One region of the Streptomyces sp. GL_140 genome, then DNA from elsewhere that is predicted to be linked to it. Evidence: riboswitches for the same ligand, from Rfam matches in the RefSeq annotation. Region 1 holds a riboswitch; the other holds the start of a gene.
What was found. Region 1 has a riboswitch for glycine ahead of gcvP (aminomethyl-transferring glycine dehydrogenase). Riboswitches for the same ligand answer to the same signal wherever they lie in the genome.
Positions count from the first base shown of each region.

Region 2: linked by a shared signal. The riboswitch ahead of gcvT (glycine cleavage system aminomethyltransferase GcvT) and the one ahead of gcvP (aminomethyl-transferring glycine dehydrogenase) in region 1 are both predicted to bind glycine.

Region 1 covers NZ_CM174404.1:1,494,056-1,504,496, reverse strand. The annotation lists gene AC3IYJ_RS07005 (sugar phosphate nucleotidyltransferase) at 1-1,264, shown strand, start outside; gene AC3IYJ_RS07000 (DUF881 domain-containing protein) at 1,397-2,302, shown strand; gene AC3IYJ_RS06995 (small basic family protein) at 2,299-2,631, shown strand; gene AC3IYJ_RS06990 (DUF881 domain-containing protein) at 2,637-3,515, shown strand; gene AC3IYJ_RS06985 (FHA domain-containing protein) at 3,705-4,541, shown strand; gene ftsR (transcriptional regulator FtsR) at 4,586-5,347, shown strand; gene AC3IYJ_RS06975 (bifunctional nuclease family protein) at 5,445-5,918, shown strand; gene AC3IYJ_RS06970 (MerR family transcriptional regulator) at 6,122-6,778, shown strand; gene AC3IYJ_RS06965 (DNA polymerase IV) at 6,889-8,403, shown strand; gene AC3IYJ_RS06960 (PRC-barrel domain-containing protein) at 8,445-8,810, opposite strand; glycine riboswitch at 8,929-9,027, shown strand; gene gcvP (aminomethyl-transferring glycine dehydrogenase) at 9,225-10,441, shown strand, end outside.
Region 2 covers NZ_CM174404.1:5,864,791-5,875,231, forward strand. The annotation lists gene gcvH (glycine cleavage system protein GcvH) at 1-18, opposite strand, end outside; gene gcvT (glycine cleavage system aminomethyltransferase GcvT) at 170-1,285, opposite strand; glycine riboswitch at 1,470-1,572, opposite strand; gene AC3IYJ_RS27215 (AAA family ATPase) at 1,855-2,499, shown strand; gene AC3IYJ_RS27220 (enhanced serine sensitivity protein SseB) at 2,624-3,334, shown strand; gene AC3IYJ_RS27225 (enhanced serine sensitivity protein SseB C-terminal domain-containing protein) at 3,402-4,142, shown strand; gene AC3IYJ_RS27230 (ABC transporter permease) at 4,637-5,629, shown strand; gene AC3IYJ_RS27235 (ABC transporter substrate-binding protein) at 5,661-7,436, shown strand; gene AC3IYJ_RS27240 (ABC transporter permease) at 7,619-8,620, shown strand; gene AC3IYJ_RS27245 (ABC transporter ATP-binding protein) at 8,617-9,753, shown strand; gene AC3IYJ_RS27250 (ABC transporter ATP-binding protein) at 9,750-10,441, shown strand, end outside.

The sequences.
Region 1 (10,441 bases):
GACGACCCTGAAGAAGGGGGCGACGGTCACCACGGCCCGTGACCACTCCCGAGGGGCCAGGGCGCTCAAGCGCGCCGTGATCTCGGCCCTCCAGGCCAGCGCGATCAACGTCCGAGACCTGGAGAACGTACCGCTGCCCGTGGCGCGCCAGCAGACCGCCCGGGGCAGCGCCGGCGGAATCGTGCTGCGGACCTCGCCCGGTGTGCCGGACTCGGTGGACATCATGTTCCTCGACGAACGGGGGGCGGACCTCTCGCTCCAGGGGCAGCGGAAGCTGGACCGGGTGTACGCGCGCCAGGAGTACCGGCGGGCGTTCCCCGGCGAGATCGGCGACCTGCAGTTCCCGGGCAGCGTCTTCGACGCCTACACCGGTTCGCTGCTGCGCCGGGTGGACATCACCGGGGTCGCGGACTCCGGTCTCAAGGTGGTCGTGGACGCCTCCAACGGCAGTGCCGGGCTCGTGCTGCCCAGCCTGCTGGGCCGGCTCGGCGTGGACGCCCTCACCGTCAATCCGGGGCTCGACGAGTCCCGGCCGACGGAGACCGTTGAATCCCGGCGGGCCGGGCTGGTGCGGCTGGGCGAGATCGTCGCCTCCTCGCGGGCCGCCTTCGGGGTGCGCTTCGACCCGGTGGGCGAGCGGATCTCCCTCGTGGACGAGCGCGGGCGGATCATCGAGGACGACCGGGCACTGCTGGTCCTCCTCGACCTGGTGGCCGCCGAGAGGCGCAGCGGCAAGGTGGCGCTGCCGGTGACCACGACCAGGATCGCCGAGCAGGTGGCCGCGTACCACGGCACCCAGGTGGAGTGGACGACGACCTCGCCCGACGACCTGACCCGGGTCGGCCGGGCGGAGAACACCATCTTCGGCGGCGACGGGCGGGGCGGTTTCATCGTCCCGGAGTTCAGCAGCGTCTTCGACGGGTCGGCGGCCTTCGTGCAGCTGATCGGGCTCGTGGCGAGGACACAGCTCACCCTGAGCCAGATCGACGCCAGGATCCCGCGGGCGCACGTGCTCAAGCGGGACGTGCCGACCCCGTGGGCCGTGAAGGGGCTCGTCATGCGCCGGGTCGTCGAAGCGGCCGGTGACCGGCAGGTGGACACCACCGACGGGGTACGGGTGGTCGAGGCCGACGGGCGGTGGGCGCTGGTGCTGCCGGACCCCGCGGAGGCGGTCACCCATCTGTGGGCCGAAGGTCCCGACGACGCGTCCGCGCAGGATCTGCTGGACGGCTGGGCAGAGGTGGTGGACGGCGCCGGGCACTGAGCGCCCCGTACGGAACGCGACAGGTCCGCCGGAACGCGGTAGGTCCGCAAGTCCGGTGGGCCGGGCGGGGTGAAGCCCCTGCCCGGCCCACCGGACGGGCGCATTCGGCGTGTGCGGTGCCGACATGCGACGATGTGCGGCATGTCGCAGCCGCCCCACAACCGGAGTTCGGCGCAGCCTCCCGCGCGCCCGGACGCTTCCATGTCGCTGCTGACGCACGTGATGGACCACAGCCTCGACGAGGGCTACGCGGAGGCCTCCGCCCGGCGCGAGTCGGACGGCACGGCGGGCCTGCCGCGCACGCTCAAGGCCAAACTGGGGCTCGCCGCAGGGCTGGTGCTCGCCGCGATGGTCGTCACGCTGGGTGCCGCGCAGGCGCGGGTCGCCGCGCCGGTGCTGGCCAAGGAGCGTCAGGAACTCATCGACCGGGTCGACCGGGCCGACGCGCACGCGGACGGCCTGGAGCGGGACATCGAGAGGCTGCGGGGCACCGTCGCCGACCGGCAGCGCGAAGCGCTCAAGCAGCACGGCGGTGACCAGGGGCAGCTCGTGGCGCTGCTGTCCGGGGCCACGGAGGTGCGCGGGCCGGGGATCAAGCTGACGGTGGACGACGCCAAGGGCGCGTCCACGGGCAACGGTTCCAAGCCGCGCGAGAACACGGGTTTCTCGGACACCGGCCGACTCCGCGACCATGACATGCAGAAGATCGTCAACGGGCTGTGGCAGTCCGGGGCCGAAGCGATTTCGATCAACGGGCAGCGGCTGACGTCGCTCTCGGCGATCAGGGCCGCCGGTGACGCGATACTGGTCGACAACAGGCCGTTGGTGCCTCCGTACGAAGTGCTGGCGATCGGCGACAAGAAGCGGCTCGGAACCACGTTCCAGGACTCCGCGGACGGCCAGTACCTGCACGTGCTGCAGGAGAGCTACGGGATCCGCTACAGCCTGTCTCCCGAGGACGAGGTACGGCTGCCCGCCGCGTCGAGCCTGACCGTACGTACAGCTACAGCAGTAGAGCAGCAGAAGGGTGCATCGTGATCGCGGTACTGGGCCTCGTGGTCGGAGTGGTGGTCGGACTTCTGGTCCGGCCCGAAGTGCCGGCCGTGGTGGAGCCTTATCTCCCGATCGCCGTGGTGGCGGCGCTGGACGCGGTGTTCGGGGGCTTGCGCGCGATGCTGGACGGCATCTTCGTGGACAAGGTCTTCGTGGTGTCGTTCCTGTCCAACGTGGTCGTGGCCGCGCTGATCGTCTTCCTCGGCGACAAGCTGGGCGTCGGTTCGCAGCTGTCCACGGGTGTGGTCGTCGTTCTGGGCATCCGCATCTTCTCCAACGCCGCGGCCATCCGCCGGCACGTGTTCCGGGCGTGAGGCCGATGAGTACGAACGACACCCCGCCCGAGGAGCCGAGGGGTCCGGGGCAGCCGCCGAAGCAGGAGCCGGCCGCTCCCACCGGTCCGGCCGAGGAGCGCGCGGCGTGGAACCCGCCACCGCAGGAGGAGCCGGTCGCGCGAGACGCCCCGGCCGAGCCCGAGGAGACCGGCCGGCAGCGGCTGGCCGCCGGGCTGTGGCCGCCGCGGGTGAGCCGGGCTCAACTGATCGTCGCGGTGCTGCTGTTCGTCCTGGGGCTCGGTCTGGCGATCCAGGTACGGTCCAACAGCGACTCCAGCGCGCTGCGCGGTGCCCGTCAGGAGGACCTCGTACGGATCCTCGACGAGCTGGACGGGCGCACCAAGCGGCTGGAGGACGAGAAGCAGAAGCTCGACGAGCAGCGCCGGGAGCTGGAGAGCAGCTCCAACCAGGCCGAGGAGGCCCGGAAGCAGACCGTCGAGAAGGAACGTCAACTCGGGATCCTGGCCGGTACGGTGGCCGCGCAGGGGCCGGGGATCGTGCTGAAGATCTCCGATCCCAAGAACCAGGTGCAGTCGGACAAGCTGCTGGACACCCTCCAGGAGCTGCGTGCGGCCGGGGCCGAGGCGATCCAGATCAACGGCGTGCGGATCGTGGCGGGCTCGTATTTCTCGGACGAGGGCGGCGGGGTCGCGATCGACGGTAAGAAGATCACACAGCCCTATGAATTCAAGGTGATCGGCAAGCCGCAGGACCTGGAGCCGGCGCTCAACATTCCGGGCGGCGTGGTCCAGTCGCTGGAGAAGGAGCAAGCGGTCGTCACCGTCACACGACCGGCGAAGATCGTCGTGGATGCCTTGCGGGCTGCGAAGCAGCCTGACTACGCTCGGTCGTCATCGCCGTGAGGCGGGACGCAGAGCAGACCGGCTCACGCGGGCGAATGCCTGCGGGGGGTCGGCGCACCGAAGTCGTGGTACGTGGTGGAAACTGTCTGATGGTTACGGACGTTGTGAGAATGTCCGGGTCGGCAGGTGTTGCATTCGGAGTTCGTCCTGCCCCACGGGCGGGTCTGTTTCGGTCAAGGGGAATCGCCCGTGAAGTTGTTTGAGAAGTTGTTCGGCAAGAAGAACCGCGAGGAAAGTGGCGCGGCCAGGCACCGCGCGGGGCATGGAGACGTGGAAGGGCAGGGCGACCGGCCGCTCTTCCGTGACGAGGTTGCGGGCGCGGGTGATATTTCGGGCGCACAGGGCGCGTCGACTGTTGACCCTGCCGGTACCGGACGCATAGGTTTCGGTGAACCATCAACCTCAAGTACGGGTGGAGGGTTTAACCCCGACCCGTATGCCACCAATGCCTCCGCGGGGCAGCCGCGGCGCGAGGAGCCGTCCATGTCGGCCGAGCAGATTTGCAGCAGGTGCGGGCACCGCAGCGATGCGGCGAGCCGATTCTGCTCCAACTGCGGGGCGCCGTTGCGGGCGGGTCTGACGCCGGAGCGTGCCTCGGAGACCACGTCCACCATTTCGATCTCGGGCCTCGAGGCCTACGAGGCCGAGGTGTCGGGACAGACGCACGTGTCGTCCTCACTGTCCCCCGAGGCCCAGGCCGCGGTGGAAGCACTGCCTCCGGGTTCCGCTCTGCTCATCGTGCGGCGCGGCCCCAACTCCGGCAGCCGCTTCCTCTTGGACGGAGAGCTGACGACGGCCGGCCGGCACCCGCAGAGCGACATCTTCCTGGACGACGTCACCGTCTCCAGGCGCCATGTCGAGTTCCGCAGGAGCCACGACGGCGGCTTCACCGTCGCCGATGTCGGCAGCCTCAACGGCACGTACGTGAACCGTGAACCGATCGACTCCGTCTCCCTCCACAACGGCGACGAAGTGCAGATCGGCAAGTACCGGCTGGTCTTCTACGCGAGCCTGCGGGGCATCTGACCCTCCTCCGGATCCTGTCCGGGGGACTCCCCAGGGAAGGTCCCATGCTGCGCACCCCGACAGGCGGTGCCGGAAACGGCACCGCCGCCTCGGCCCGACGGCTGGTGAGCATCGGCACGGTGCTCACGATGCTGCGTGAAGAGTTCCCCGAAGTCACGATCTCGAAGATCCGCTTCCTGGAGGCGGAGGGGCTCGTGGAGCCCCGGCGCACACCATCCGGATACCGCAAGTTCAGCACCGACGACGTGGACCGCCTCGCCCATATCCTCCGGCTCCAGCGCGACCACTACCTTCCGTTGAAGGTCATCCGCGAGCAGCTCGACGCGCTCGCCCGCGGCGAGCAGATCCGTATCCCGGCGCCCGCCGCGCACGGGGAATCCGTCGACCCCACGAGTCCCGTGGTCCTGTACGGCGAGGTGGGCCGGGAGCGGTCGACCGTGGCCCGGGTGGGCCGGGCCGAGCTGATCGCCGCCGCGGAGGTGGACGAGGTACAGCTCATCGAGTGGGAGTCGTACGGGCTGATCGCGGAGGCACCCGGCGGTGGGTTCGACGCGGAGGCGGTCACCGTGGCCCGTCTGGTGGCCGATCTCGGCCGGTTCGGGCTGGAGCCGCGCCACCTGCGGGCGATGAAGGCTGCGGCCGACCGGGAGGCCGGCCTGGTCGAACAGGTCGTCGCACCATTGCGCCGCCACCGCAACCCGCAGACCAGGGCACATGCCGAGGCCACCTTGAAGGAGCTCGCGGGGCTCTCCGTGAGGCTGCACGAGGCCTTGGTGCAGACGGCGCTCGGGGTGCGGCTGCCCTGATCCGGGGGGCCTTCGGAGGAGTCGCGGGGGACTCCTCCGGGCGGCCTTGGGGGAGCCCGACTACCCAAACCGGCCGGGCAGGTCCTAGGGTTGCTGTGTGAACGAGCTCGACGTTGTGGGTGTCCGGGTGGAAATGCCCTCGAACCAACCGATCGTGCTCCTGCGTGAAGTGGGAGGCGATCGGTACCTCCCCATCTGGATCGGACCAGGGGAGGCGACCGCCATTGCCTTCGCGCAGCAGGGCATGGCTCCTGCCCGCCCGCTGACGCACGACCTTTTCAAGGACGTGCTGGAGGCGATCGGCGAGGAACTCACCGAAGTCCGGATCACGGATCTGCGGGAGGGTGTTTTCTACGCGGAGCTCGTCTTCGCCAGCGGGGTCGAGGTGAGCGCGAGGCCGTCCGACGCCATAGCGCTCGCCCTGCGCACCGGGACGCCGATCTACGGCAGCGACGGCGTGCTGGACGACGCCGGAATTGCGATCCCGGACGAGCAGGAGGACGAGGTGGAGAAGTTCCGCGAGTTCCTCGACCAGATCTCGCCCGAGGACTTCGGCACCGGCCCGCACTGAGCCGGGGCAGCGGCGTCCTCGGGGCGTTCCTGGACGCAGCCTCAAAGGAGATTGCAGCCCATTCGAGTAGCCTTTCCCCGCAATGGGGTACGGGAAACCACTCTCAGGGTGATTATCACTCGGCGTGCCGAGTGTGGCGATCGTTGACGCACCCCTGGTGACTGCCTACCTTCAAGGTGGCAGGTCAAGGACGGAGGGTCGGCGTGAGAGTCACGGGCGACGGTACGACCGGGGGCATCCCCGCACGGAGTGACGGTGGGCCGTACCCGCTGCACGGTGGTGCGGTGAGCTCCGCGCGCCGTCAGCCGGAGCCCGCGCCGCTGGGTTCGGTGGGGTCGGTGGGACCCCAGGGCGGCGAGGCGGCTCCCGAGCAGGTCGGCTACCGCGGGCCGACGGCTTGCGCCGCGGCCGGCATCACCTACCGGCAGCTCGACTACTGGGCGCGGACGGGGCTGGTGGAGCCGAGCGTGCGTCCCGCGTACGGGTCGGGCACGCAGCGGCTGTACAGCTTCCGGGACGTGGTCGTCCTCAAGATCGTCAAGCGCTTCCTGGACACCGGGGTGGCGCTGCAGAACATCCGCACCGCCGTGCAGCACCTGAGCGACAGCGGGTTGTCGGACCTCGAGCGCATGACGTTGATGAGCGACGGCGCCACGGTCTACGAGTGCACCTCGCCTGAACAGGTCGTCGGCCTGCTCCAGGGCGGACAGGGCATCTTCGGGATCGCCGTCGGCGTGGTCTGGCGCGATGTCGAGAACGCCCTGTCGCAGCTCCACGGGGAGCGCGTGGACACCGGTGAGACGGTGGTCGGGCACAACCCCACCGACGAGCTGGCCGCGCGGCGCAACCGGGCGGTCTAGGCCGTCTAGGAGCTCGTGTACCGAGGCCGTCCGGCCGGGCCCGCCATGACGGCGGGCCCGGCCGGACGGCCTCGGGCCGTTTGTCAGTGGCGTAGGGCAGCATCGGTGCGGTGAGAGCCGCGCCGACCATCATGCATCTGGACATGGACGCCTTCTACGCGTCCGTGGAGCAGGCGTCGAAGCCGAGCCTGCGCGGCAAGGCCGTCATCGTCGGCGGGCTCGGTCCGCGCGGGGTCGTCGCCACCTGTTCGTACGAGGCCAGGCGGTTCGGGGTCCACTCGGCGATGCCGACGGCGCAGGCGCGGCGGCTCTGCCCGAACGGCGCGTACCTGATCCCGCGCTTCGGTCTCTACAGGGCGGTCAGCGACACCGTCATGGCCCTCCTGCGGCAGCTGTCGCCGCTGGTGGAGCCCCTGAGCCTGGACGAGGCCTTCGTGGACCTGGAGGCGGGCGGGGTCGCCTTCGACGCGGAGTCCGCACGGGTAGTCGGGGAACGGCTGCGGGCCGACATCATGGCCGCGACCGGGCTCAGCGGATCGGTCGGGCTGGCCGGGTCCAAGATGCTGGCCAAGGTGGCCTCCGAGGAGGCCAAGCCCGCGGGGCTGCTGCTGATCGAGGTCGGCACCGAGCGGGCCCATCTCGCGCCGATGTCGGTGCGGACCCTGCCCGGGGTGGGGCCGGCCACCGGGGAGCACCTGCGGCGGGCCGGGATCACCACGGTGGGGGAGCTGGCGGCGGCGGGCGAGGACGAACTGGTCCGGATGGTGGGGCGCTCGCACGGGGTCGGGCTCTACCGGATGGCCAGGGGCGTGGACGAGCGGCCGGTGGTCGCCGAGCGCGACGCGAAATCGGTGTCGGTCGAGGACACCTTCGACGTGGACCTGCACGACCGGGTCCGGATCCGGGGCGAGGTGCAGCGGCTCGCGGACCGGTGCGTGCGGCGGCTGCGGGAGTCCGGCCACTCGGGGCGGACCATCGTGCTCAAGGTGCGGCGGTACGACTTCTCGACGCTGACCCGGTCCGAGACCCTGCGGGGGCCGACCGACGACCCGGCGGTGGTGCGGGAGGCCGCGGCGCGGCTTCTGGAGGCGGTGGACACCACGGGCGGGGTGCGGCTGCTGGGGGTGGGCGTGACGGGGCTGGCGGACTACACGCAGGAGGATCTGTTCGCCTTCGCCGTGACGCTGACCGCTGCGGGGGAAGGGGATGCCGCTGGGCCGGAGGGGGTCGAAGGGGCCGAGGAGACGGGTGCGGTCGCCGACGCGGAGGGCTCGGTAGCGCCCGGTGGTAAGGGTGGGGTCCAGCCGGAGCAGGGCGCCGCGGAGCCCGGCGCGGGGCGGCCCGGCGGCGCGCAGGCTCCGGCCGCCGTGGACTCCGAGGGCGGCAGCGCGCCGCCCGGTGAGGGCGACGCCGGCTCCGGGCGGCTGTGGCAGGCCGGGAGTGATGTGCGGCACACGGTGTACGGGCCCGGGTGGGTGCAGGGGAGCGGGGTCGGGCGGGTGACCGTGCGGTTCGAGGAGCCCGGCTCGGAGCCGGGCCGGGTACGGACCTTCCGGGTGGACGACCCCGAGCTGGAGCCGTCCGATCCGCTTCCGCTGGTGGGGAGTGGTGGTGTGCCCGGCTAGGCCTTCATCTTTCGGATCTTGTCGGCTCTCGTCGGCCTTCGTCAGTCCTCGTCGCCCGCCAGGCGGCCGAAGTCGTGGCTGAAGTCGCTGGGCAGGGCCACGTCGAGGCCGTAGTGGTGGTAGAGCTGGAGCTCCTGCTCGGGGGAGAGGTGGCGGCCGACGCCGAAGTCGGGGGCGTCCTTGATGAGGGAGCGGTCGAAGGGCACGCGCAGGGTGTCGCCCACCATCTCGCTGGGTTCCAGGGGAACGAAGGCGTCCCGGCTGAAGAGGCCGGTCCGGACGGCGGCCCATTCCGGGACGCCCGTGGCATCGTCGAGGTAGACCTCGTCGACGGTGCCGATCTTGGCACCATTGCGGTCGAACGCCTTGCGGCCGATCAGGCTGCGGGGATCGATGTCGGTCTGCACGTTCCGGTCCCTCCATTTGGTCGCAACTCCTCCGTAATGACTACAAAAGTGCATTTCCGGAGAGTGGGCCACTCGGGGAGGGGCCGAGATCCTCGCTGGTAGGCTGGGTAACGGCTGTTGACCCTGTGCGGGAGAGTCCTCCAAGTGAGCAAGACGGGGGCGCCGAAGGAGCAAATCCTCCCCGGAATCTCTCAGGCATACGTACCGCACGTGGTGAGGCCACTCTGGAAAGTAGGGGCGGTACCGGGCGCGCAGTGCCGGTTCCTTCCCTCACCGACGGTGAAAGCCGGACCCCCGGGAGACCCCCGCGTGGCCCGGTGAAGCTCTCAGGTTGTGATGACAGAGGGGGAGGCCGTCCGGGTGCCCGCGCCGTGGTGCCCCTCGCAGGTCGTACGACCCAGGAGGCCTCCGTACATGACCGCCAACCGCATTCCGCTCTCCCAGCTGGAGCGAGGCATCCCCTTCGAGCAGCGCCACATCGGCCCTGATGCCGAGGCGCAGGCGAAGATGCTCGCCCAGGTGGGCTACGGCTCGCTGGACGAACTGACCGCCGCAGCGGTGCCGGATGTGATCAAGACCACTGCCGCGCTGAACCTGCCCGAGGCGCGGACCGAGGCCGAGGTGCTCGCCGAGCTGCGTCAGCTCGCCGACCGCAACCAGGTCCTCTCCTCCATGATCGGCCTGGGTTACTACGGCACCTTCACGCCGCCGGTGATCCTGCGCAACGTCATGGAGAACCCGGCCTGGTACACGGCGTACACGCCGTACCAGCCCGAGATCTCGCAGGGCCGCCTGGAAGCCCTGCTGAACTTCCAGACCGTCGTCGCCGAGCTGACCGGCCTGCCGACCTCCGGCGCCTCCCTGCTCGACGAGGGCACCGCGGCCGCCGAGGCCATGACGCTGGCCCGCCGCGTGGGCAAGGCCAAGGGCAACGTCTTCCTCGTCGACGCCGACGCGCTGCCGCAGACCATCGCCGTGATCCAGACCCGCGCCGAGCCGATCGGCATCGACGTGGTCGTCGCCGACCTCTCCGAGGGCATCCCGGCCGAGGCCGCCGAGCGCGGCATCTACGGCGTGCTCGTGCAGTACCCGGGCGCCTCCGGTGCCGTACGGGACATCAAGCCGGTCATCGACCGGGCCCACGAGCTCGGCGCGATCGTCGCCGTCTCCGCCGACCTGCTCGCCCTGACCCTGCTGACCTCCCCGGGCGAGCTGGGCGCGGACATCGCCGTCGGCACCACCCAGCGCTTCGGCGTCCCGATGGGCTTCGGCGGACCGCACGCCGGCTACATGGCCGTCCAGGCCAAGCACGCCCGCTCGCTGCCCGGCCGCCTCGTCGGCGTCTCCGTGGACGCGGACGGCAACAAGGCTTACCGCCTGGCCCTCCAGACCCGTGAGCAGCACATCCGCCGCGAGAAGGCCACCAGCAACATCTGCACCGCGCAGGTGCTGCTCGCCGTCATGGCCGGCATGTACGCGGTCTACCACGGCCCGGACGGCCTGCGGACGATCGCCCGCCGCACCCACCGCTACGCCACCCTGCTCGCCGCCGGCCTGAAGGCCGGCGGGGTCGAGGTCGTGCACGGCGCCTACTTCGACACCCTCACCGCCCGCGTCCCGGGCCGTGCCGC
Region 2 (10,441 bases), 4.4 Mb from region 1:
CTGCTGGGGGTTGCTCATGACCTGATTCTCCTGGATGCGGGGGAGTGGATCGAACAGTGGTCTTGCGTGCCGGGACGGACCGGGACGGTGTGCGGGCGCGGGCCCGCGGGCGTGGGCCCGTACGGGAGGCCACGAGGGCGACCCGTACGGTCTCCGATCCGTTGCGGGGTTACTTCTGCCGCTTGTAGAACGGCAGGGCCACGACCTCGTACGCCTCATGCGTACCGCGAATGTCCACGCCGACGCCGGAGGTGCCGGGCGCGGCGTACGCCGCGTCGACGTAGGCCATCGCGATCGGCTTGCCCAGCGTCGGGGACGGGGCGCCCGAGGTGACCTCGCCGACGACCTGGCCGTCGAAGGTGACGGAGAAGCCGGCGCGCGGCACGCGGCGGCCCTCGGCGATCAGGCCGACGAGCTTGCGCGGCGGGTTGGAGGCGGCGCGCTCGGCGGCGGCCTCCAGGGCTGCGCGGCCGACGAACTCGCCCTCCTTCTCGAACTTCACGACCCGGCCCAGACCCGCGTCGAACGGGGTGAGGGAGGTGGTCAGCTCGTGCCCGTACAGCGGCATGCCCGCCTCCAGGCGCAGGGTGTCGCGGCAGGACAGGCCGGCCGGGACCAGGCCGACGCCCTCGCCCGCCTTGGTCAGCGCCTGCCACAGCTCCACGGCGTACTGGGGGGCGACGAACAGCTCGAAGCCGTCCTCGCCGGTGTAGCCCGTGCGCGCGATCAGCGCGGGCACCCCGGCGACCGTGCCGGGCAGGCCGGCGTAGTACTTCAGCCCGTCCAGGTCGGCGTCGGTGAGGGAGGCGAGGATCCCGGGGGACTCGGGACCCTGGACCGCGAGCAGCGCGTAGGCGTCGCGGTCGTCACGGACCTCGGCGTCGAAGCCGGCGGCGCGCTCGGTGATCGCGTCGAGGACGATCTGCGCGTTGGATGCGTTGGCGACCACCATGTACTCGGTCTCGCCCAGGCGGTAGACGATCAGGTCGTCGAGGATGCCGCCGTCTTCCTGGCAGATGTGCGTGTAGCGGGCGCGGCCGACGCCGACGGTGGAGATGTTGCCGACCAGCGCGTAGTCCAGGACCTTGACGGCCTCGGGGCCGGTCAGGGTGATCTCGCCCATGTGGGAGAGGTCGAACAGACCGGCCTTGGTGCGGACGGCGTTGTGCTCGTCGCGCTCGCTCGCGTACCGCAGGGGCATGTCCCAGCCCGCGAAATCGGTCATGGTCGCACCGAGCTCACGGTGCAGCGCATCGAGGGCGGTCAGGCGGGGGGCAGTGCTCATGGGTGTGGCTCCCGGGTCCCAGGGCATGACATGACGAGGAGGAGTTCCTCCCCATCTGTCATCGGAACCTGAGAGGTTCGCCGAGAGTTCCCCGCTTCCAGGGGAAGGTCTTCGACTTGCACCTTGGGTGGAGCCGACGCCGGTGCCCTCATGGGCGCCTGCGCGGCTCGCTTTTCAGATCTGCCTCATCCACGCGGTACGGGGCCTGAGAGATTCAAGGGAGGTACTTGCTCCTTCGGCGTCCGGCACGGCCCTCGGGCCGGTCGGAACTCTCCCGCGTGGATTCAAGCGGCCGGTATGCAGTTGGTGTCCAGATGGCGCACATCATTGCACGGCGTGCGGCCGAATGGGGGAGGGGGGCCGGAAGCAGAGCGGAACCGGGGCCCCCGGATTACCGTCTCTTTACACTCAGGGGTGAAGGGTCCTCGTGACCCGATGCGGGGGAGGCGATCACTGTGCGGAGATTCGGAGCACTGGCGGCGGCGAGTACGGAATCGGGCGCGGGTACGGGGCCTGCGGCGGATGCGGGCGCCGGTGCGGGCGCGGGTGCGGCTCCCGGCGAGCCCTTGGTGTCCGCGGTGCCGACCCAGCGGAGCGTCCCCCGGCCCGGCGCGCCGACGAGGGTACGGGACCTGCGCGGCCCCCGCGCCGCGGCCGGCCCGGCGGCGGTCCCCGGGCGGCTCCGCTTCGCCGAAGGGGACATAGTGGTCGTCTCCGGACTGCCCGGCGGCGGCAAGACCACCCTGCTCAAGCGGGCCGCCGAAGGCGGCGGCATCGACTCCCAGGACGCGCGCGAGCGGTGGGAGCGCCGGATGCCGGCCCTGCTGCCCTACGCCGTCTACCGACCCGTGGTCCGGATCGCGCACTACTGGGGACTGTGGCGGGTGCTCCGCTCCGGCGCCTCGGCCGTGGTCCACGACTGCGGTACGCAGAGCTGGGTGCGCACCCTCCTCGCCCGAGCCGCCCGGCGCCGGGGCCGCGCCCTGCACCTGGTGCTGCTGGACACCACCCCCGAGGAGGCCCGGGCCGGGCAGGCCGCGCGGGGCCGGGGCGTGTCGGCGTACGCCTTCGCCCGGCACCGGGGCGCGGTGGCCCGGCTGCTGCGCGAGGCGGAGTCGGGCCGTCCGCCGGCCGGCTGCGCCTCGGTGGTCCTCCTGGACCGCCCGGCGGCCGCCCGCCTGACGGCGATCGACTTCCACCGGCCCTGCGGCTAGATCGTCCCTTCCACTGCCACCGGCCGTTCAGTGAGCCGCGCCACTACGGCTCCCGCCCCGGCGGACGGCCCGCCTCCGCCCGATAACCTCGGGGCGGAACAAGGGCAAGCAAGCGGAGGCGTACATGTGGCCGGGTAACGAGCTGGAGCAGGTGCTCGGGGCGGCGCTGGGGCAGGCGGATGCCGGCGGGCGGATCCTCGAAGTGCTCGGGCGCAGCCACGTGTGGATCCCGCTGCCCGGGGGCGCGCAGAGCCTGGACCTGCCGACCATGGAGATCAACGGCGCCGCGTACGTGCCCGTCTACACCTCCGAGGAGCAGTTCCGCGTCTGCGCCGGGCCCGCCATGGACTTCGCCGTCGCCCCCGCCGTGGACTTCGCCCGGGGCCTGCCCCCGCAGCTGGGCATCGCGCTCAACCCCGAGGGGGCCGTCGGCGCCCCGCTGCCCCCGCCCGCCGTCGCGGAGCTCTGCCGGATGGGCCGCAGCCCGCTCGACGGCCCCGCCACCGGCGGACGGGTCCGGCTCTTCGAGCCCGACTGGCAGGAGGACCCGGTGGACTTCCTGGCCGCCGCCGCCGAGGAGTTCCGCGCGACCGGAGTCGTCGTGGCCGCCCACCGCTGCCTCGCCAGCGTCGAGGGCGGGGCGCCGCAGCTGTACGTCGGTGTCCGGCTGGTGGGATGGGAGCCCGACATGCGGAACGCCCCGATGGAGGCCCTCGGGCGCGCGCTCGCACGGGTTCCAGCGCCCTGGCCTGTGCAGTTGATCCTCCTGGACGGCGTGGAGGACCCGGTCGTCGACTTCATCGTTACGCGCGTACGCCCCTTCCACCTGATGTAGGCACGCTTAAGCTGGGGGCGGACACGCGTGGGCGACGGGCGGACGAAGAGACGAAGAGGGGTACCGGGTGAGTGCGTCAGGCACGGCCGCGGTCGGGCAGGTCGAGCACATGCTGCGCCAAGTGACTCCCGGGCGCTATGAGAGCTACGAGTCACTCCTGCACGCCCTCGCCGAGGGCCGGCTGTGGATGCTGCTCTGGCAAGGGCAGCCCGGCTCCCCGGACGCCCAGTACGGCGGCGTGGAGGTCGAGAACCTCGGGTACGCGCCCTGCGTGACCTCCCCGCAGGAGCTGGCCGCCAGCGGCTGGAACCGCGGCTACGAGGTGGTCACCGGCCGGGACATCGCCCGCGCCCTCTACCCCGACCGCTGGGGGCTGTGGCTCAACCCGCACGCCCAGGGCGGCGGCGTCGGCATTCCCTGGGCCGACCTGCGCCGGATCGCCACCGGCCTGGAGCGGATGCCGGCCGGGCCGCTGCGGCTGTCCGAGCCCGCCATCGAGCTCCCGCAGTTCTACGGGCTGCTGACGCAGCACGCGCACCGCACGCCCGCCGTGCGCTCGCTGCGCCGCGCCTGGGTGCAGCCCGCGCTGGGGTCCCCGTACCTCGCCGTGGGGCTCGACCTGTACGACGCCTCCGCGCACGCGCTGGAGTCCGTACGGGAAATGATGCGCCAGTCGGTCGGTGTGGTCCCCGAGGGGGTGCCCGTGTGCACGGTCGCGCTCGCGGACGAGCACGACCCCGTCGCGATGTGGCTGCGCGCCCGGACACGGCCGTTCTACGACCGCGAGGGACAGGCGCCCGCCTACTGAGACATCGGTATCAAGCCACCCGAGGCCGCACGGAACAGTCGTTCCGTGCGGCCTTTGCGTTGTCCTGATTTCAACCCTGATGTACGCCCAATAGGCATGGTAGTACGCCGAGTTGGGTGCCATGTCCGATTCCGTACCGAACAGGCTGTCTTGCTCCGCTGAGGTGGCAGCGAAGTCCGGATAACGGGAACTCGACCCTCACATCACGGTTGCGCATCCATTCACCTGCGGGTCTGGCGGCTGATCGAGCGCCCGATGAAGACTCCCCACCCAAGAGCGGGTCAGTCCTCCAAAGACTGGTTCGCCACGGGAAATTCGCTTGTCGTTTCGTACAGCACCACGTGCACCACCAGCAACGCCCGTATCCACGGCGCAGCGCTGCCCGGTGCACCGCACACCCGCACACCGCACTCCGAGCGCCACTCCGCACCAACGCCGCCACAGCGGCGGGCATGGGCCGATCCACCCGTCGGCCGAGAGGGGTCCCCACCACGATGACGGCACCACTGCATGACACGAGCGCGGAAGCACCCGCACCCGTGTCCGTAGCCGACGTCCCAGCCAAGGCCATCGAAGGCCGCTCGCCCGGCCGCATCGCATGGATGCGGCTCAAGCGCGACAAGGTCGCGCTGACGGGCGGCGTGATCGTGATCTTCCTGATCCTGGTGGCGGTCTTCGCCCCGCTGATCGTGAGCCTGCTGGGCCACCCGCCCAACGAGTTCCACGAAGATCTGCTCGACCCGGAATTCGGCACACCGCTCGGTTCGTTCGGCGGCATCAGCCCCGACTACCTGCTGGGCGTCGAGCCGACCAACGGTCGCGACGTGTTCAGCCGGATCGTCTTCGGCGCGCGCATCTCCCTGGTAGTCGCCTTCCTCGCGGCCTTCGTCTCGGTCGTCCTCGGCAGCCTGCTGGGCGCCCTGGCCGGCTTCCTCGGCGGCTGGGTCGACGGCATCATCAGCCGCACGATGGACCTGCTGCTGGCCTTCCCGCAGCTGCTCTTCACCATCTCGCTGGTCTCGGTGGTCCCCAACTCCCTCTGGGGCTTCACCGGTTCCGGTGTCCGCATGGGCGTGCTGGTGGTCGTCATCGGCTTCTTCGGCTGGCCGTACATCGGCCGCATCGTGCGAGGCCAGACGATTTCGCTGCGCGAACGCGAGTACGTCGAGGCGGCACGCAGCCTCGGGGCCGGCCGCGGCTACATCCTGATCAAGGAGCTGCTGCCGAACCTGGTCGCACCGATCCTCGTCTACACGACGCTGATCATCCCGACCAACATCCTGACGGAGGCGGCCCTCAGCTTCCTCGGTGCCGGCGTCAAGCCGCCCACGGCCTCCTGGGGAAAGATGCTCTCCGACGCCGTCCCCATCTACCAGGACGACCCCATGTACATGGTGGTTCCCGGTATGACGATCTTCATCACCGTCCTGGCGTTCAACCTCTTCGGGGACGGGCTGCGTGACGCACTCGACCCCAAGGGCAGCTGAACCGCTTCAACGCTTCACCCACCTATGGAGGTTGGACAACGTGATCCGCAGAAAGAAGGCGCTCGCGATCACCGCGGTGGTCGCTGCCCTGTCGGTGTCCGCCGTGGCGTGTGACAAAGCCGCGGACAAGAAGCCGGACGCCAAGGCGTCCGTCGGTGCCAGCGGCTTCAACGCCGCGACCACGGGCGTCGTGAACCCGTCGACGACCAAGGGCGGAGAGCTCAAGCTCTGGTCCCCGCAGGACGTCGACTACCTCGACCCGGCGCGCGCCTACTACGGCTTCGTGTGGAACCTGCAGCGTCTCTACATACGCCAGCTGTTCGCGTACGACAGCAAGCCCGGCGCGGCCGGCACCAAGCTGGTCCCGGACCTCGCGGCGGCCGACCCGGTCCTGAGCAACGACGGCAAGACCTACACCGTCAAGATCAAGGACGGCGTGAAGTTCGAGGACGGCACGCCGATCACCTCGAAGGACTTCAAGTACGGCATCGAGCGCGTCTTCGCGCAGGACGTGCTGTCCGGCGGTCCCACGTACCTGATCGACGTCCTCGACCAGGGCCAGAAGTACCCCGGCCCGTACAAGGACACCGACCCCAACAAGATGGGTCTGAAGTCCGTCGAGACGCCGGACGACAAGACGATCGTCTTCAACCTGGCGAGCCCCAACTCCGACTTCAAGTACCTGCTGGCCATGCCGTCCTCCTCGCCGGTCCCGGCGGGCAAGGACACGGGTGCCACGTACACCAACAAGCCCGTCTCCACCGGCCCCTACAAGGTCTCGGAGTTCACGGCGAGCAAGGGCGCGACCTTCGTCCGCAACGAGAACTGGGACCCGAAGACGGACACGATCCGTACGGGCCTGCCGGACTCGGTCACCTTCACGGTGACCACCAACCCGGACGACATGGACGCGCGTCTGCTCTCCGGTGACATCGACCTCGCGGTCGACGGCACGGGCATGCAGGCGGCCGGCAAGAACAAGGTCCTCAAGGACGACGCGCTCAAGGCCAACGCGGACAACCCCTTCACGGGCTACATCCGCTACTTCGCCTTCCCGACGACCGTCGCGCCGTTCGACAACATCGAGTGCCGCAAGGCCGTCATCTACGCGGCCGACCCGAAGTCCCTGCAGACGGCCCGTGGCGGCCCGACCAGCGGTGACCTCGGTGCGAACATGCTGCCGCCCGGCATCCCCGGCGCCGACAAGAAGTACGACCCGTTCAACCTGACCAAGGGCGAGCCGCAGATCGACAAGGCCAAGGAGGCCCTGAAGGCCTGCAACAAGCCTGACGGCTTCACGACCACCATCGCGGTCCGCAACAACCGCGCCCCCGAGGTGAAGACCGCCGAGTCCCTGCAGGCGGCCCTCGACAAGGTCGGCATCAAGGCCACGATCGACCAGTACGACGGCAAGCTCTCCTCTTCCGTCATCGGTTCGCCGGAGAACGTGAAGACCAAGGGCTACGGCATCATCGTCATGGGCTGGGGTGCCGACTACAACTCCGGCTCCGGCTTCCTGCAGCCGCTGGTCGACGGATCGTTCATCCTGCCGAACGGCAACAACAACTACACCATGATCAACGACCCTGAGATCAACGGGCTGTTCAAGACCGCCGCTGCCGCCGCCACTCCGGACGCCGCCGCGCCGTTCTACACCCAGATCAACCAGAAGATCATGGAGAAGGCCCTCTACCTGCCGATCAACTTCGACAAGGCCTTCGTCTACCACAACCCGCGCCTGACCAACGTCTACTTCAACGACTCGATGGGCAAGATCGACCTCGCCACCATCGGCGTCGTGAAGTAGTAAAGGCCGCCGCAAGGTCCGGGCCGCCCGATCCCTCGGGCGGCCCGGACCCCCGGCTCGTCAGACACAGCTGGTTACGCCTTCACCGCACATGCGCTAGTCCGAAGGGCAGGTGAAGGCCGCAGGCGGCGGCTGTCGTCCCCACAAGGGGCGGCGGCCGTCGGCCCGAGCGGCCGACTGCAGTGCTCGTCTACCTCATACGGCGACTTTTCAACGTCGCCGCAACGCTGCTGGTGGTCTCCGCGGTCACCTTCGGCATCTTCTTCGCGGTCCCGAAGCTGACCGGCAGCGACCCGGCGCTCATGTATGCCGGACGCGAGACCAACGCGACCGCCCTGGCGGGCATCCGGGTCAAGATGGGCTTCGACAAGCCCATCTCCGAGCAGTACCTGATCTTCATCAAGGGCATCTTCACCGGTCGCGACTACGACGCCGGCGTAGAGATCACCCACTGCCCGGCGCCGTGCTTCGGATACTCCTTCAAGACCGAGGTCCCGGTCTGGGACACCATGGTCGACCGCATGCCGGTCACCCTCTCGCTCGCCCTCGGGGCGGCCGTGATCTGGGTGATCGCGGGCGTGGCCACCGGTGTGATCTCCGCGCTCAGACGCCGGACCGCCGTCGACCGCACCGTCATGGTCGGCGCGCTCGCCGGTGTCTCCCTGCCGATCTTCTTCACCGGCATGGTGGCCCCCGCGGTCTTCGTCTACAGCCTCGGCTGGCTGGACGTCTCCAACTACAAACCGCTCACCGAGGATCCGGCGGCCTGGCTCAACTCGCTGATCCTGCCCTGGGTGACCCTGGCCTTCCTCTTCGCCGCCACCTACGCCCGCATCACCCGCGCCACGATGCTGGAAGTGCTCGGCGAGGACTACATCCGCACCGCCCGGGCCAAGGGCCTCAAGGAGGGCGTGGTCATCCGCAAGCACGCCCTGCGCTCCACCCTCACCCCGGTCGTCACGATGTTCGGCCTCGACCTCGGCGGACTCCTCGGCGGCGCGGTGCTCACCGAGACGACCTTCAACTTCCAGGGTCTGGGGACGGCCGCCGTCGCCGCCATCGGCGCGGGCGACCTCCCGGTGATCATGGGCGTCACCCTGCTCGCCGCGCTCTTCGTGGTGTTGGCCAACCTGATCGTGGACCTGCTGTACGCCGTCATCGACCCGCGCGTGAGGCTGACGTGACCGAGAAGCACACAACCGCCGACGCCGACGCGGTATCCGCGACCACCCCCGCCTTCGTTCCCGAGCAGGGCGGGTCGCCATGCCGGGCCTTCCTCTCGGTGCGCGACCTCAAGGTGCACTTCCCGACCGACGACGGCCTGGTCAAGTCCGTCGACGGGCTCTCCTTCGACCTGGAGCGCGGCAAGACCCTCGGCATCGTGGGCGAGTCCGGCTCCGGCAAGTCGGTCACCTCGCTCGCCATCATGGGCCTGCACCGCACCGGGCACGTCCGCAACCGCCCGCAGATCTCGGGCGAGGTCGTCCTCGACGGCGAGGACCTCGTCCAGGCCGACGCGGACCACGTGCGCACCCTGCGCGGGCGCAAGATGGCGATGGTCTTCCAGGACCCGCTGTCGGCGATGCACCCGTACTACTCGGTCGGCAAGCAGATCATCGAGGCCTACCGGACCCACCAGGACGTGGACAAGAAGACCGCGCGCAAGCGGGCCATCGAGATGCTCGACCGCGTGGGCATCCCGGAGCCGCACCAGCGCGTGGACTCGTACCCCCACGAGTTCTCCGGCGGCATGCGCCAGCGCGCGATGATCGCGATGTCGCTGGTCAACAACCCCGAGCTGCTCATCGCCGACGAGCCGACCACCGCCCTGGACGTCACCGTCCAGGCGCAGATCCTGGACCTGATCCGCGATCTGCAGCGGGAGTTCGGCTCCGCGGTCATCATGATCACGCACGACCTCGGCGTGGTCGCCGAGATGGCCGACGACATCCTCGTGATGTACGGCGGCCGGTGCGTCGAGCGCGGCAGCGCCGAGAAGATCTTCTACGAGCCCCGGCACCCCTACACCTGGGGCCTGCTCGGCTCGATGCCGCGCATCGACCGCGACCAGACCGAACGCCTCATCCCGGTCAAGGGTTCGCCGCCCAGCCTCATCAACATCCCGAGCGGCTGTGCCTTCCACCCGCGCTGCCCCTACGCCGACCTCCCCAAGGGCGGCATCACCCGTACCCAGCGGCCCGAGCTGGCCCTGGTCGACGGATCCGCGGAGGGCGACGGCCGGCACTGGGCCGCCTGCCACCTCTCCCCGGAGCAGCGGAACCGGATCTGGACCGAAGAGATTGCGCCGAAGCTGTGACCGATAAGAAGAAGACGGGCGAGACGGGCGCGGCCGCCGGAACGCTGCCCGTGCAGGCGGTGGATTCCCCCGAACCGCTGCTGAAGGTGACCGGCCTGGTCAAGCACTTCCCCATCACCAAGGGGCTGCTGCGCCGCCAGGTCGGGGCCGTGAAGGCCGTCGACGGGATCGACTTCGAGGTCTACCCCGGCGAGACCCTCGGCATCGTCGGCGAGTCCGGCTGCGGCAAGTCCACCATGGGCCGGCTGATCACGCGGCTGCTCGAACCGACCGGCGGGAAGGTCGAGTTCGAGGGCAAGGACATCACGCACCTGAGCGTCGGCGGGATGCGTCCGCTGCGCCGCGACGTGCAGATGATCTTCCAGGACCCGTACGGCTCGCTGAACCCGCGCCACACGGTGGGCACCATCGTCGGCGCGCCGTTCAAGCTCCAGGGCGTCCAGCCTGAGGGCGGCCTCAAGGCGGAGGTGCAGCGCCTCCTGTCCCTGGTGGGCCTCAACCCCGAGCACTACAACCGCTACCCGCACGAGTTCTCCGGCGGCCAGCGCCAGCGCATCGGCATCGCCCGCGCGCTCGCCCTGAAGCCGAAGCTGGTCGTCGCGGACGAGCCGGTGTCGGCGCTCGACGTGTCGATCCAGGCCCAGGTGGTCAACCTGCTGGACGACCTCCAGCAGGAGCTCGGCCTCAC